Regions from separate parts of the Mycobacterium sp. 050134 genome, predicted to be linked through region 1. Evidence: predicted binding sites of a transcription regulator. Region 1 holds the regulator's gene; the other holds the start of a gene.
What was found. The regulator HspR, encoded in region 1, represses chaperone genes until heat shock. The targets are predictions, from matches to a motif close to ANNTGAGTNNNNNNNACTCANNT.

Region 1 (5,922 bases):
GCAGCACCCGAGCCCGTTTGCGAAGCCCCTGGGCGCGCCGATCCTCGCGCTGCCGAGAAGCAAGCAGGTATTCGCGGGTGGTGTTGAGCCGGTCCCGGAAACCCGGTTTGGTGGCCAGGGCTTCGGCCTCGGTGAGTCGCTCGCCCTCCAGCAGCCAGTCGCTGCGACGGGCGGTGCGTTCCCACGCCTGTGCCGCCTGCTCGAGATTGTCGGTGTTCTTCAGGTCGGCCGACTCGTCGTGCAACCATCCCGCGAGCGTGTCCCACTGACGCAGCAGGCTTTCGAGGGCGACCTCGACGATCACTTCACCGTCGCGCTCGTCTTTCAGCAGCAGCCGTTGAGCGACCAGGGCGTCGATGAGACGGTGACTCTCGGGAGGCAGGTCCACCCACCGCGCGGGCCGGCGCAGGGGCTCGTCGTTGGCGGCGTTGATAGTCGCCAGCCAGGGGATGAACGCGGAGCGCAGCCGCGCCAACTCACCCTCGCGGGTGTCGGGGTCGGCGGAAAGTACTGCGGCGATCTCGGTTTCGACGACTCTGCCCATCCCACCCGTCGCCTCGTACTCCGCGAGCCCGACCTCACCACCGCCGTAGTCCTCGTACAGGCGAGCAAGCGTCAGCGAAAGCAGCGGTAGCGCGTCGGCGCCCTCCGCGCAGTCCGCCAGCAGCCGCTCCACTAGGTCGGGTGACCACCGCAAGCGGCCGCCCGCCCGCTGCGCGCGTTCGGCCGGGCCGCAGATCACTTCTCGGTAGCGGTCGCGCGGCATGGGTCGCAAGTCCTCGAAGAGTTTCGGCGCGGGCGCCCCGGCGAGCTGCGGCGCCGTTTGCAGCGGCTCGACGCGGTCGGAGCGGATCGTGGCCAGCACCACGATCGACAGTGGGGGCTGCGCGCTGCGCAAGAGGCCAGCGACCACGGTCAGGAATTCCGAGGCTTCGTTCCCCGCTTCGGCGCCGAACAATTCCTCGGCCTGGTCGATGGCCAGCACAATGGTGGGCGGTGGTGCCGGACCGTCGTCAAGGACCCGTTGGGTCGCGGCGTGTTGGGCCTCCAGCAGCCAGCTCCGCACTCGAGCCGGATCGGCGGCGCAGGCCTTCAGGTCGCCGAGGACCGGTTGGGTGAGGCGCAGCGCTGCGCGCAGGCTGTGCAGGGAGCGGGCCAGACCGTAGGGGCCGGTCAACGGGCGGCGCTCCGGCCGCACGATGTCCATCGGCAGGAAGTGGCGGTCATCGCGCCGCAGCCGCGGCAAGAGGCCGGCCCGCAGAAACGACGACTTCCCCACCCCCGACGGCCCGAGGATGACCAGCGCCCGGCTCTCGCCCGAGCTGCGGAGTTCGCGGATCGCGCTCAGCGCGCGGTTGATCTGCGCGTCGCGGCCGAAGTAGACCGCGGCGTCCACGGCTTGCAGCGGTTGCCATCCGCGGTAGGGCGCGCGATGCGGGTCGTCGGCCGGCGGCCACTCGAAGCCGTCCGGTGCGATGCCGGCGTCGCGCAACCCGTTACGCAGCCGGCGTAGCCCCGAAGTCAAGAAACGCACCGCCTCGGGGTGCCCGTCCACGCTGATCGACGTCATGGGCCCGTCGCCGAACAGGTCGCAGCGTTGCCACTCACTGGTGATGTCGGCTCCGGTCGAAGGGGCCAGGCACACGGGGAAGATCGGCTTGCCGCGATCCTCGGCGATGCGGTACTCCGTCTTGCATTCGTGCGAATCGTCCCAATGCTGCGACAGCACACAGATAACCGCCTCGCAACGCTCACTGGCTGCCCGCAGCGCGTCCTTCCAGCGACTGCCCGCCGGGGTGCCGGTGTCGGGGTCCAAATCGAGATAGATCTCGTTGGCGAGGCCGGGTTCTGTCTGCTCGAGCCAGGTCTTCAAAGCCACTGCCTGCGCGCTGTCCTGATGCGAGTGGCTGATGAACACCCGGGACATGGCTATATGCTCGCGCAAAACGCGCCAGGTGGGTACGTATTCGACGGCTTAGTTTGCGCTCGGCGCCGGCTTCCGAAACGGCCAGGCCGCTCGCCAACGATTGCCACCACCACCGGAAGTCATACGCACCGCAGAAGTGCGGGATGACGGACCACCAGGCGACATCTGGTGCGAACCCCCGCGCGGATGTAGCCTCGACCGGTGAAGCGGCCTTCGGCGCTATTGAAACGCCGCCGGCAGACGACCGACCCGCAGCTGCGCGCGGCGCAGGACGAAGCGGGGCCGGCACGGACGCGCCGCGACGGCGATCCAATTCAATGGACGGAAATTCAAGGCGCACTTGCTGTTTCGCTGACCGAGGCGGCGGGTGACCAGCAATTCGCGCCGCTGATCGCGATGCGCGACGGTCAGCCATCGCTTGAACTCGATCCGCATTGGCACGTGCCGGTCGAGCTTCAAGACCATGCGGGCAAACTGCAGGCAAAACTCCTCGAATTCGTCGTCAGCGGAAAGCTGCCGAAACGCAGTCGGAAACAACGTGCCAACCTCGAGCACGAGCGACACGCCGATGCCAGGAATATGGTTTCGCACCTGGAGGAACGCCGGGCCGCGCGCCTGCGCACCGAAGCGCTCTTCGCCGACGCCCAATCGGCGGGCCGGCCGTTCGTGTTGTTCCTGCGCGGTTACAACAACCGCATCATGGCCCGATACCCCGCCGGCGTCGTCATGTCGGGCACCCTGGCACTGGAGATGCCCGAGCTGGCCGACCTCGTTGATTCCATCGCCCCGATGCCAGTGGTGTGGATGGCCAATCCCATAGAGTCGTATGTCGTCGACATCACGATCGGCAAGCGCAAGGCCTACCAGGTGGGCTTTCGCGTGGAGTCCGACATCGATTGGCAGGAGGACGTCGCCGCGCTGATGTCGGCGGCCTCGTTCATCGTCGTCGACAACACCGCTTCCCTCGTGGACCCCTTCACCTTCGGCGAGGACCGGCGCCGCGTCATGTCTCCGGGTGTGGTGGCCGAAATCAAGCGGCTCGCCGACCTCGGCAGGCTGGGGGACGCGTTCTTCGAGGACGCCGAGGCGGCGAACCTGCTCACCGGTCGGTCCGACTGTCGGGCGCTCGACGCCAAGGCGCGGAACATGATGCGTGCCCACGACACACCCCGGGTGCCCTCCGAGCCGTTGCCACCCGCGATGTGTCCCTGGGTCGGCGGGTCACGGCGCGCGACGATGGAACGCGAACAGGTGGCCGTCGCCGAACTGCTCGAGCGGCTCGAGACCGCCCGGCGACCCGAGCTCACCGACGTCGTGCTCGACGTCATCTACTGGCTGCTCAGTTATGCGGTGCTGCTCGAACAACCCGAACAACTGTCGGCGCTGCTCGACCGTCTTCCGTCGGGTCGCAGGCGATTTCGAACTCGCTGACGCGCGGGCCGGTCGCCTAGCGGGCGCGGCGCGGCTGCCACACGACGAGCGCGGTGCTCTTGGGCACCACCGCGAGGTCGCGGCGCTGGCCGGCACGCACCTGCGCCAGCTCCTCGGTCAGCTCCTTGACCCGCGACTGCAGCGCCTCGACCTGATTGGTCAGCTCGATGATGCGCTTGATGCCGGCCAGGTTGACACCCTCGTCCTGCGACAGCCGCTGCACCTCCCGCAGCAGGTCGACGTCGTGCTCCGAATAGCGCCGTCCCCCACCGGAAGTCCGGCGCGGGCTGACCAGCCCGAGGCGGTCGTAGGTGCGCAGGGTCTGCGCGTGCATGCCCGCCAGTTCCGCCGCCACCGAAATCAGGAAGGTGCGCGACCCCTCTTCTCGCGAATTCCTTGCCATCAGCGATTACCCGCCCATCCCGCTCGCGGATCGAAACCACTGGCCCGCTCGGCGGCCGCGTAGGCCTCCAGGGCCTCCTGCGCGGCGCCCTCCACGTTGGGCGGCACCGCCACCTTCACGGTGACCAGCAGGTCCCCGCTACCACCGCTGCGCTTGGGCACGCCGCGTCCGCGCACCCGCAGGATCCGGCCGTCGGCGGTGCCCTTGGGCACCCGGACGCCGACCTTGCCGTCCAGCGTCGGAACCGAAAGCGTTGTGCCCAAGGCCAATTCGGTGAAGCTAACCGGAACTGTCACCGTCAGGTCGTCGCCCTCGCGGCCGAAGACCTTGTCCGGCCGCACGTGCACCGTCACGTACAGGTCACCGGACGGGGCGCCGCGCAGGCCAGCTTCCCCCTGACCGGGCAGCCGGATGCGCTGCCCGTCCTCGACGCCGGGCGGGATGCGCACGTTGATGGTGCGCGTGCGCGTGGTCACGCCGGTGCCCTTGCACTCGTCGCAGGGGTGCTCGATGATCGAGCCGCTGCCCCGGCAGTCGGTGCACGGCTCGGAAAAACCGAACGCACCCTGATTGCGGTTGATCACGCCGGAACCGTTGCAGCTCGGGCACACCTTCGGGCTGGTGCCCGGGCGCGCGCCACTGCCGTGACAGTTGGTGCACGGCGCCGGGCTGGTCAGCCGAAGCGGCATCGCCACGCCCTTGGCGGCCTCGACGAACTCCAGCTGCGTCTCGGTCTCCAGGTCGTTGCCGCGCCGCGGCCGGCTGGGACGGTTGCCGGCGCCCCGGCCGAACAGGCCGCCGAACAGGTCGCCGATGTTGGCCCCGCCGCTTCGCCCGGCGGCGTCGAACAGATCGTTCAGGTTGAACTCGGCACCGTCACCGCCGAACCCGCCGAAGCCGCCGCCGCCGTCGAACCGGCGGCCGCCACCGAAGCGGCCGCCGGCGAACAGCCGACGGGTTTCGTCGTACTCCTTGCGCTTGGCCGGGTCCGACAACACGTTGTGCGCCTCGGACACGGCCTTGAACCGTTCGCCCGCGGCGGGGTTGTCGGGGTTGGCGTCGGGATGCAGGTCGCGCGCCAGCTTGCGGTAGGCGCGCTTGATCTCCTCCGGGCTGGCGTCGGAGGAGACGCCCAGCTCCTTGTAGAAGTCCTTTTCGACCCATTCACGCTGGGCCATGTTGCGTCACCCCCTCTCACCTTTTGTTGTCTTGTTGTGCTGATTGTGTGGTCTAGTCACCCGGGCTGCCGGCTTTATCGTCCGATTCGCCCGGTTTCGTGTCGGCCGCCGGGGCCGCGCCGGCGTCGCCGACCGTGTCGACGACGGCGACCAGCGCGTGCCGTAGCACCTGCTCGCCGAGCTTGTAACCCTGCCGCATGACGGTGCCGATGACGGGCCGGGAGCCCTCGCCGCCGTCGCCCTCGTGCTGGACGGCCTCGTGCAGCACCGGGTCGAAGTCCTCGCCCTCGGCGCCGAACGACGTCAGGCCGAGTCCGCTGACGACGTTCATCAGCTTGTCCGCCACCGCCTTCAGCGGGCTCGAATCGAGGTCACCGTGCCGGCGCGCCCGCTCGAGGTCGTCGAGCACGCCCAGCAATTCGTTGACGACGCCCGCCTTGGCCCGGTCCGCCGCCGCCTGCTGGTCGCGCAGCGCCCGCTTGCGGTAGTTGGCGAAGTCAGCCTGGACCCGCTGCAGGTCGGCGGTCAGCTCGGCGACCTTCGTACCCGCTTCCGCGCCCGCCTCGCCGGGCTTGCCGGCCGGCGGGCTCCCTTCCGGCTCAGCGCCGGAAGGGGCCTGCCGAACCTCGCCCGTCTGGGGGTCGATGCGCCGCTTATCGGTGACAGTTACCTGTTCCTGATTCGCTTCGCTCACTTGGACTCCCGGTCATCGTCGACCACCTCCGCGTCGACGACGTCGTCGGCAGAGCTGGACGAACCGCCGTCGGCGCCGCCACCGGCCTGACCACCCTCGGCCTGAGTGGCCTCGTAGATCGCCTGGCCGAGCGCCTGGGACTCCTCGCCGAGCTTCTCCATTGCGGACTTGATCGCGGTGATGTCGGTGCCGGCCAGCGCCGACTTGGCCTCGCCGATCGCGGCGTCCACCTTGTTCAGCGTGTCCTCGGGGACCTTGGATGCGCCTTCGGCCCCGCGCTGTTCGGCGA
Region 2 (5,922 bases), on a different contig from region 1:
CCTCTGAGGGCGGCTGCTTCGTTGTGCCTGGTTAGGGGGTGTACACCACGAACTGACCATTGATGGTGGCGCCCCACTGGCCCACATCCGGGTTAAAGAAGATCGGGTATTCGCCGACGGGGTAGTTCGGCGGATTGACCCAGGTCGCCGGCAACCCGTAACCCTGCGGGTCGTTGTACTGTCCCGGCGGCGGGGTACCGTGCTGTCCGGGCGGCAGGGGCGTACCCGGTCGGGTGCAGTTGACCCCCGGCGCGCCAGGGTTACAAATCGGAACGTAACCCGGACCCGGCTGCTGCCCCGGCCCATTCGGTCCAGGCACGTTGGGTCCCGGCACGTTAGGGCCACCCGGGCCGGGGCCGTTCGGGTCGGCTTGTGCGATACCGGCACCGATGCCGAGTGCCGCGGACCCGAGGGCACCCGCCATCGCAGCGGTTGCCGCCATCTTGTTCAGCTTCATGCGAACTCCTTGTCGAGCGGTTTTGACTGCCACGCAGGCAGCGCAACAGCGTTGACGTCGTTGTTCAGTTGTCCTCAGCACCTTGGTTGGGCTGAGGGGATCGGCCCCCGACTCCTCGGCTACCCCGGCACCGAGAGCCGAAAACGCGATCGCACCGATCAATTGGCAGCGACGTCCCAGCCATTCGACAAGCTATTGCCAGCGAGCGTCAGGCGGCTACCGACGCAGCTTCGGTCACCGGTTGCAGCGCCTGCGCGACGATCTCGGCGACGTCGGTCATCGGCCGCACGTCCAGCGCCTGGAGCACCTCCGCGGGCACGTCGTCGAGGTCGGGCTCGTTGCGTGCCGGGATGAACACCGTCGACAATCCCGCACGCTGGGCGGCCAGCAGCTTCTGCTTGACGCCGCCGATCGGCAGCACCCGGCCGTTCAGCGTGACCTCGCCGGTCATGCCGACGTCCGAGCGGACCTGACGTCCGGTGGCCATCGACACCAGCGCGGTGACCATCGTGACGCCGGCCGACGGGCCGTCCTTGGGCACCGCGCCCGCCGGCACGTGCACGTGGATCCGCCGGTCCAGCGCCTTCGGGTCGACACCGAGCTCCGCGGCGTGCGAGCGCACGTACGACAGCGCGATCTGCGCCGACTCCTTCATGACGTCGCCCAGCTGACCGGTGAGCTGCAAGCCCGCCTCGCCGTCCGTCGCACCGGCCTCGATGTAGAGGACGTCGCCGCCCAGGCCGGTCACGGCCAGGCCGGTGGCCACGCCCGGCACCGCCGTGCGTTCGGCCGATTCGGGAGTGAACCGCGGCCGACCAAGGTATTCGACGAGGTCGGGCTCGTCGACCGTCATCGGTCCGGCATCGTCCGCCAGCTTGGTCGTCACCTTGCGCAGCGCCTTGGCCAGCAGCCGCTCGAACTGCCGTACCCCAGGCTCGCGGGTGTAGTCGGCGGCGATCTTGCGCAACGCGGCGTCGGTGACGACCACCTCGTTGTCGGTCAGCGCCGCCCGCTCCCGCTGCCGCGGCAGCAGGTAGTCACGGGCGATGGCGACCTTGTCGTCCTCGGTGTAGCCGTCGATCTGCACCAGCTCCATGCGGTCCAGCAGTGCCGACGGGATGTTCTCGATGACGTTCGCCGTCGCCAGGAACACGACGTCGGATAGGTCGAGGTCCAGATCCAGGTAGTGGTCGCGGAACGTGTGGTTCTGCGCCGGGTCCAGGACCTCGAGCAGGGCGGCCGACGGGTCGCCGCGGTAGTCCGAACCGACCTTGTCGATCTCGTCGAGCAGCACGACGGGGTTCATCGTCCCCGCCTCGCCGATCGCGCGCACGATCCGGCCCGGCAGCGCCCCCACATAGGTGCGCCGGTGGCCGCGGATCTCGGCCTCGTCGCGCACGCCGCCCAGGGCGACGCGGACGAACTTGCGGCCCAACGCCCGGGCCACGCTCTCACCCAGCGACGTTTTGCCGACCCCGGGGGGACCGGCCAGCACCATCACCGCGCCGGAGCCGCGGCCGCCCACGACCTGCAGCCCGCGCTGCGCGCGGCGGGTGCGCACGGCCAGGTATTCGACGATTCGCTCCTTGACGTCGTCCAGCCCGTGGTGGTCTGCGTCCAGGACCTCGCGCGCGGCCTTCAGGTCGGTCGAGTCCTCGGTCCGCACGTTCCACGGCAGGTCGAGCACGGTGTCCAGCCAGGTGCGGATCCAGCCGCTCTCGGGGCTCTGGTCGCTGGAGCGTTCCAACTTCCCGACCTCGCGCAGCGCGGCCTCGCGCACCTTCTCGGGCAGGTCGGCCGCCTCGACGCGCGCCCGGTAGTCCTCGGAACCGTCCGGTTCGCCCTCACCGAGCTCCTTGCGGATCGCGGCCAGCTGCTGGCGTAGCAGGAACTCCTTCTGCGTCTTCTCCATGCCCTCGCGGACGTCCTCGGCGATCTTGTCGTTGACCTCGACCTCGGCCAGGTGCGAGCTGGTCCAGTCGATCAACACCCGCAGCCGCTCGGCGACGTCGGTGGTTTCCAGCAGCTGCCGCTTCTGCGTGCTGCTCAGATAGGACGCGTAGCCGGAGGTGTCCGCCAGCGCCGACGGGTCGGTCAGGCCGTTGACATAGTCGACGATCTCCCACGCCTCGCGCCGCTGCAGCATGGCCAGCAGCAGCTTGCGGTACTCCGCCGCGAGGGCCTTCACCTCGTCGGTCGGCACGGAGTCGGCGACCTCGGTCACCTCGACCCACAGCGCCGCGCCGGGGCCGGACGCCCCGGCACCGATCTGCGCCCGCCGCTCGCCGCGCACGACGGCAGCGGTCCCGCCGCCGGCGATGCGCCCGACCTGCAAGATCTTGGCAATCACGCCGTGCGTGGGGTAGCGGTCGTCCAGTCGGGGCGCGATCAGCAGCTGCCCCGATTCGCTGGCCTTCGCGGCGTCGATCGCCGCCCGCGCGGCCTCAGAGCTCGAGTCGAGCGCGATCGGCACAACCATCCCGGGCAGCACGATGGTGTCGGTCACGAATAGCACCGGCACCGATTTGGCTTCAGCCATCAGTCCTCCAAAAGTTGAGTCTGATGCGCTTAACCCCTCGGTGCGCCGGTTTGTTCCCGGCCCGAGGACGGTCACCGCGGCTCGCCGAGATTGCCGCCATGGCCGTGCGAGCGGCCCTCACCGCAGCCCCGGCGGCAATCTCGGCGCCGCCGGGCCGAGGACGGCCCGTTAACCCGCCGGCGAAATGGGCCCCCATCGCCGCAGCTGCGTCACGTGCTTGGGCGTGAGCTCCTCGAGGCAGGTGACCCCGAGCAGCCGCATGGTCCGGATCACACCCTCCTCGAGGATCTGGATCGCGCGGGTCACCCCGGCTTCGCCGCCGGCCATCAACCCGTAGAGGTAGGCCCGCCCGACGAGCGTGAACCGCGCGCCCAGCGCGATCGCGGCCACGATGTCGGCGCCGGCCATGATGCCGGTGTCCAGCAGGATCTCGGTGTCCTTGCCGAGTTCACGAGCCACCGCCGGCAACAGGTGGAACGGCACTGGTGCCCGATCCAGCTGGCGACCGCCGTGGTTCGACAGCACGATGCCGTCGACGCCGCGCTCGACGACGGCGCGGGCATCCTCGAGCGTCTGAATTCCCTTGACGACAAGCTTGCCGGGCCAGTGCGACTTGATCCACTCGAGGTCGTCGAAGGTGACGCTCGGGTCGAACATCGTGCTCAGGTATTCGGCGACGGTGCCCGGCCAGCGATCCAGCGACGCGAACGACAGCGGTTCGGTGGTCAGCAGATCGAACCACCACTTGGGGTGCGGCACCGCGTCGAGCACGGTGCGCAGCGTCAGCGCGGGCGGGATCGTCATGCCGTTGCGGTTGTCGCGCAGCCGCGCGCCGCCGGACGGGACGTCGACCGTGACGAGCAGGGTGTCGAAGCCGGCGGCCGCCGCGCGCCGCACGAGCGCGATCGACCGGTCGCGGTCGCGCCACATGTACATCTGGAACCACTTCCTGCCCTGCGGTACAGCGCTCACCAGGTCTTCGATCGCGGTGGTGCCGAGGGTGGACAGCGAGAACGGGATCCCGGCCCGGGCCGCCGCGGCGGCGCCGGCGATCTCGCCCTCGGTCTGCATCAGCCGGGTGAATCCCGTGGGTGCGATGCCGAACGGCAGGACGACCGGTTGGCCCAGGACGTTGCGGCCGGCGGTCACGTTGGTGACGTCACGCAGGATCGTCGGGTGAAACTCGATGTCCAGGAACGCCTGTCGAGCGCGCGCGATGGACAGCTCCTCTTCGGCGGCACCGTCGGTGTAGTCGAAGGCCGCCCTGGGGGTGCGGCGCTTGGCGATGCGACGCAGGTCGTCGATCGTGTACGCGGCGTCGAGGCGGCGCTTGGTCGCGTCGAACTCCGGTCGCTTGAAGTGGATCAACGGCGCGAAGTCCCGCACCTTGGGCACTCTTCGGGTAACGGCCGTTCGTTGGGTAAAAGCCATATGAGATTTAGAAGTCATGTGTGCCACCGTAGTCACATGGAGATGGCGGACGATCCCTTCGATTTGCGGCGCTTCGCAGACGCGCAGGCCCCCGTCTACGACCGCGTCGTCGAAGAGTTGCGGGCCGGACGCAAACGCGGTCACTGGATGTGGTTCGTCTTCCCGCAGCTGCGCGGACTGGGCAGCAGCCCGACGGCCGAGCGCTATGGCATCTCCTCGTTGGACGAGGCCGGCGCCTACCTGCGGCACCCCGTCCTCGGGTCGCGTCTGCACGAGTGCGTCGGCCTGGTCAACGAGGTACAGGGCCGATCGGTCGGTCAGATCTTCGGCTCGCCGGACGACCTCAAGCTGTGCTCGTCGATGACGTTGTTCGCACGGGCCACCGCCGACAACGACGATTTCCTCGCCCTGCTCCACAAGTACTACGACGGCCGGCAGGATGCGCTGACGCTCAAACTCCTGGCCGACCGCTAGACCGGGCGCAGGATCCGCCAGCCGTGCGGCTCGACGTTCACCGTGTCGACGACCTGCGGCGGCGGGGCGGCCGACCCGGCGATCACCGCGGCGCGGCCCCAGTCCAGCGTGAACCGCTGCGGCTCGTCGGAGATGTTGAGTGCGACCAGCAGGGCGTTCTCGCCGCTACGGGTCTCGTAGAGGTAGCCGCGGTTTTCCAGCCGCACCGCGCCGGTGGACGCCCCGTGTAGCCACGGGTGACGGCGGCGCAGCCCGATCAGATAGCGGTACAGTTCCCACATCTCGATGCCGAATGCGTCCAATTCCATTGGTGGCGACCCGAACTCGGGCCGCACGGCGTCGTCGCCCCCGCACCGCTCCTCCTTGACCCCACGGAATCCCAGCTCGTCGCCGGCGTACACGCTGGGTACCCCGCCGACGGTCAGCAGGACCACCAACGCGTGGGCGGCGTGTTCGCGGCGGGTGAGCTGGCTGGCGATGCGGGTCACGTCGTGGTTGCCGATGAAGGTCAGGGGAGCGAAGCTGGCCAGGAAGTCGTTGTGCCGCTGCAGCGCCCAGTCGAGCTCGAAGAAGTTGCCGTCGTTGAGGCTGCTCCAGATCGCCTTCCACAGCTCGTACTGGGTGGCCGAGTCGAACGTGGCCGCCCGCACCGCCGCGGCGTAGTCGCCGTGGATCAGCTCGCCGACGAACCAGGCGTCGGGGTGCCGCTCGCGCACCCGCGGCAGGGTGGACGCCCAGAAGGCCTGCGGCACGGCATAAGCCGCGTCCAGGCGCCAGCCGTCCGCCCCGCGCCCCAGCCAGTGCGCCATCACGTCGACGACGTAGTCGGCGACGTCGGGATTGTCGTGGTTGAGGGTGATCAGGCCCTCGTGGCCCTCGAACGTGTGAAACCGGCCCGGGCGTCCGCGAAACCATCGGGCGGCGGCCTCGTCGTTCGCGGCGCCGCGGTACCGGGGGAAGTCCGGGCCGACATGGTTGAACACCCCGTCGAGCAGGATGCGTAGGCCCCGGCGACGCGCCT

Region 2: a site for HspR is predicted at 3,009-3,031, ahead of lon (endopeptidase La). Genes of this name have one in related genera too.

What each region holds. Positions count from the first base shown of each region.
Region 1 covers NZ_JAZGLV010000017.1:86,255-92,176, forward strand. The annotation lists gene SKC42_RS20135 (nSTAND1 domain-containing NTPase) at 1-1,927, opposite strand, end outside; gene SKC42_RS20140 (hypothetical protein) at 2,147-2,491, opposite strand; gene SKC42_RS20145 (hypothetical protein) at 2,507-3,358, shown strand; gene SKC42_RS20150 (heat shock protein transcriptional repressor HspR) at 3,375-3,761, opposite strand; gene dnaJ (molecular chaperone DnaJ) at 3,761-4,939, opposite strand; gene grpE (nucleotide exchange factor GrpE) at 4,992-5,633, opposite strand; gene dnaK (molecular chaperone DnaK) at 5,630-5,922, opposite strand, start outside.
Region 2 covers NZ_JAZGLV010000009.1:183,874-189,795, reverse strand. The annotation lists gene SKC42_RS13165 (hypothetical protein) at 32-457, opposite strand; gene lon (endopeptidase La) at 666-2,996, opposite strand; gene SKC42_RS13155 (alpha-hydroxy acid oxidase) at 3,165-4,427, opposite strand; gene SKC42_RS13150 (DUF1810 domain-containing protein) at 4,464-4,901, shown strand; gene SKC42_RS13145 (alpha-amylase family protein) at 4,898-5,922, opposite strand, start outside.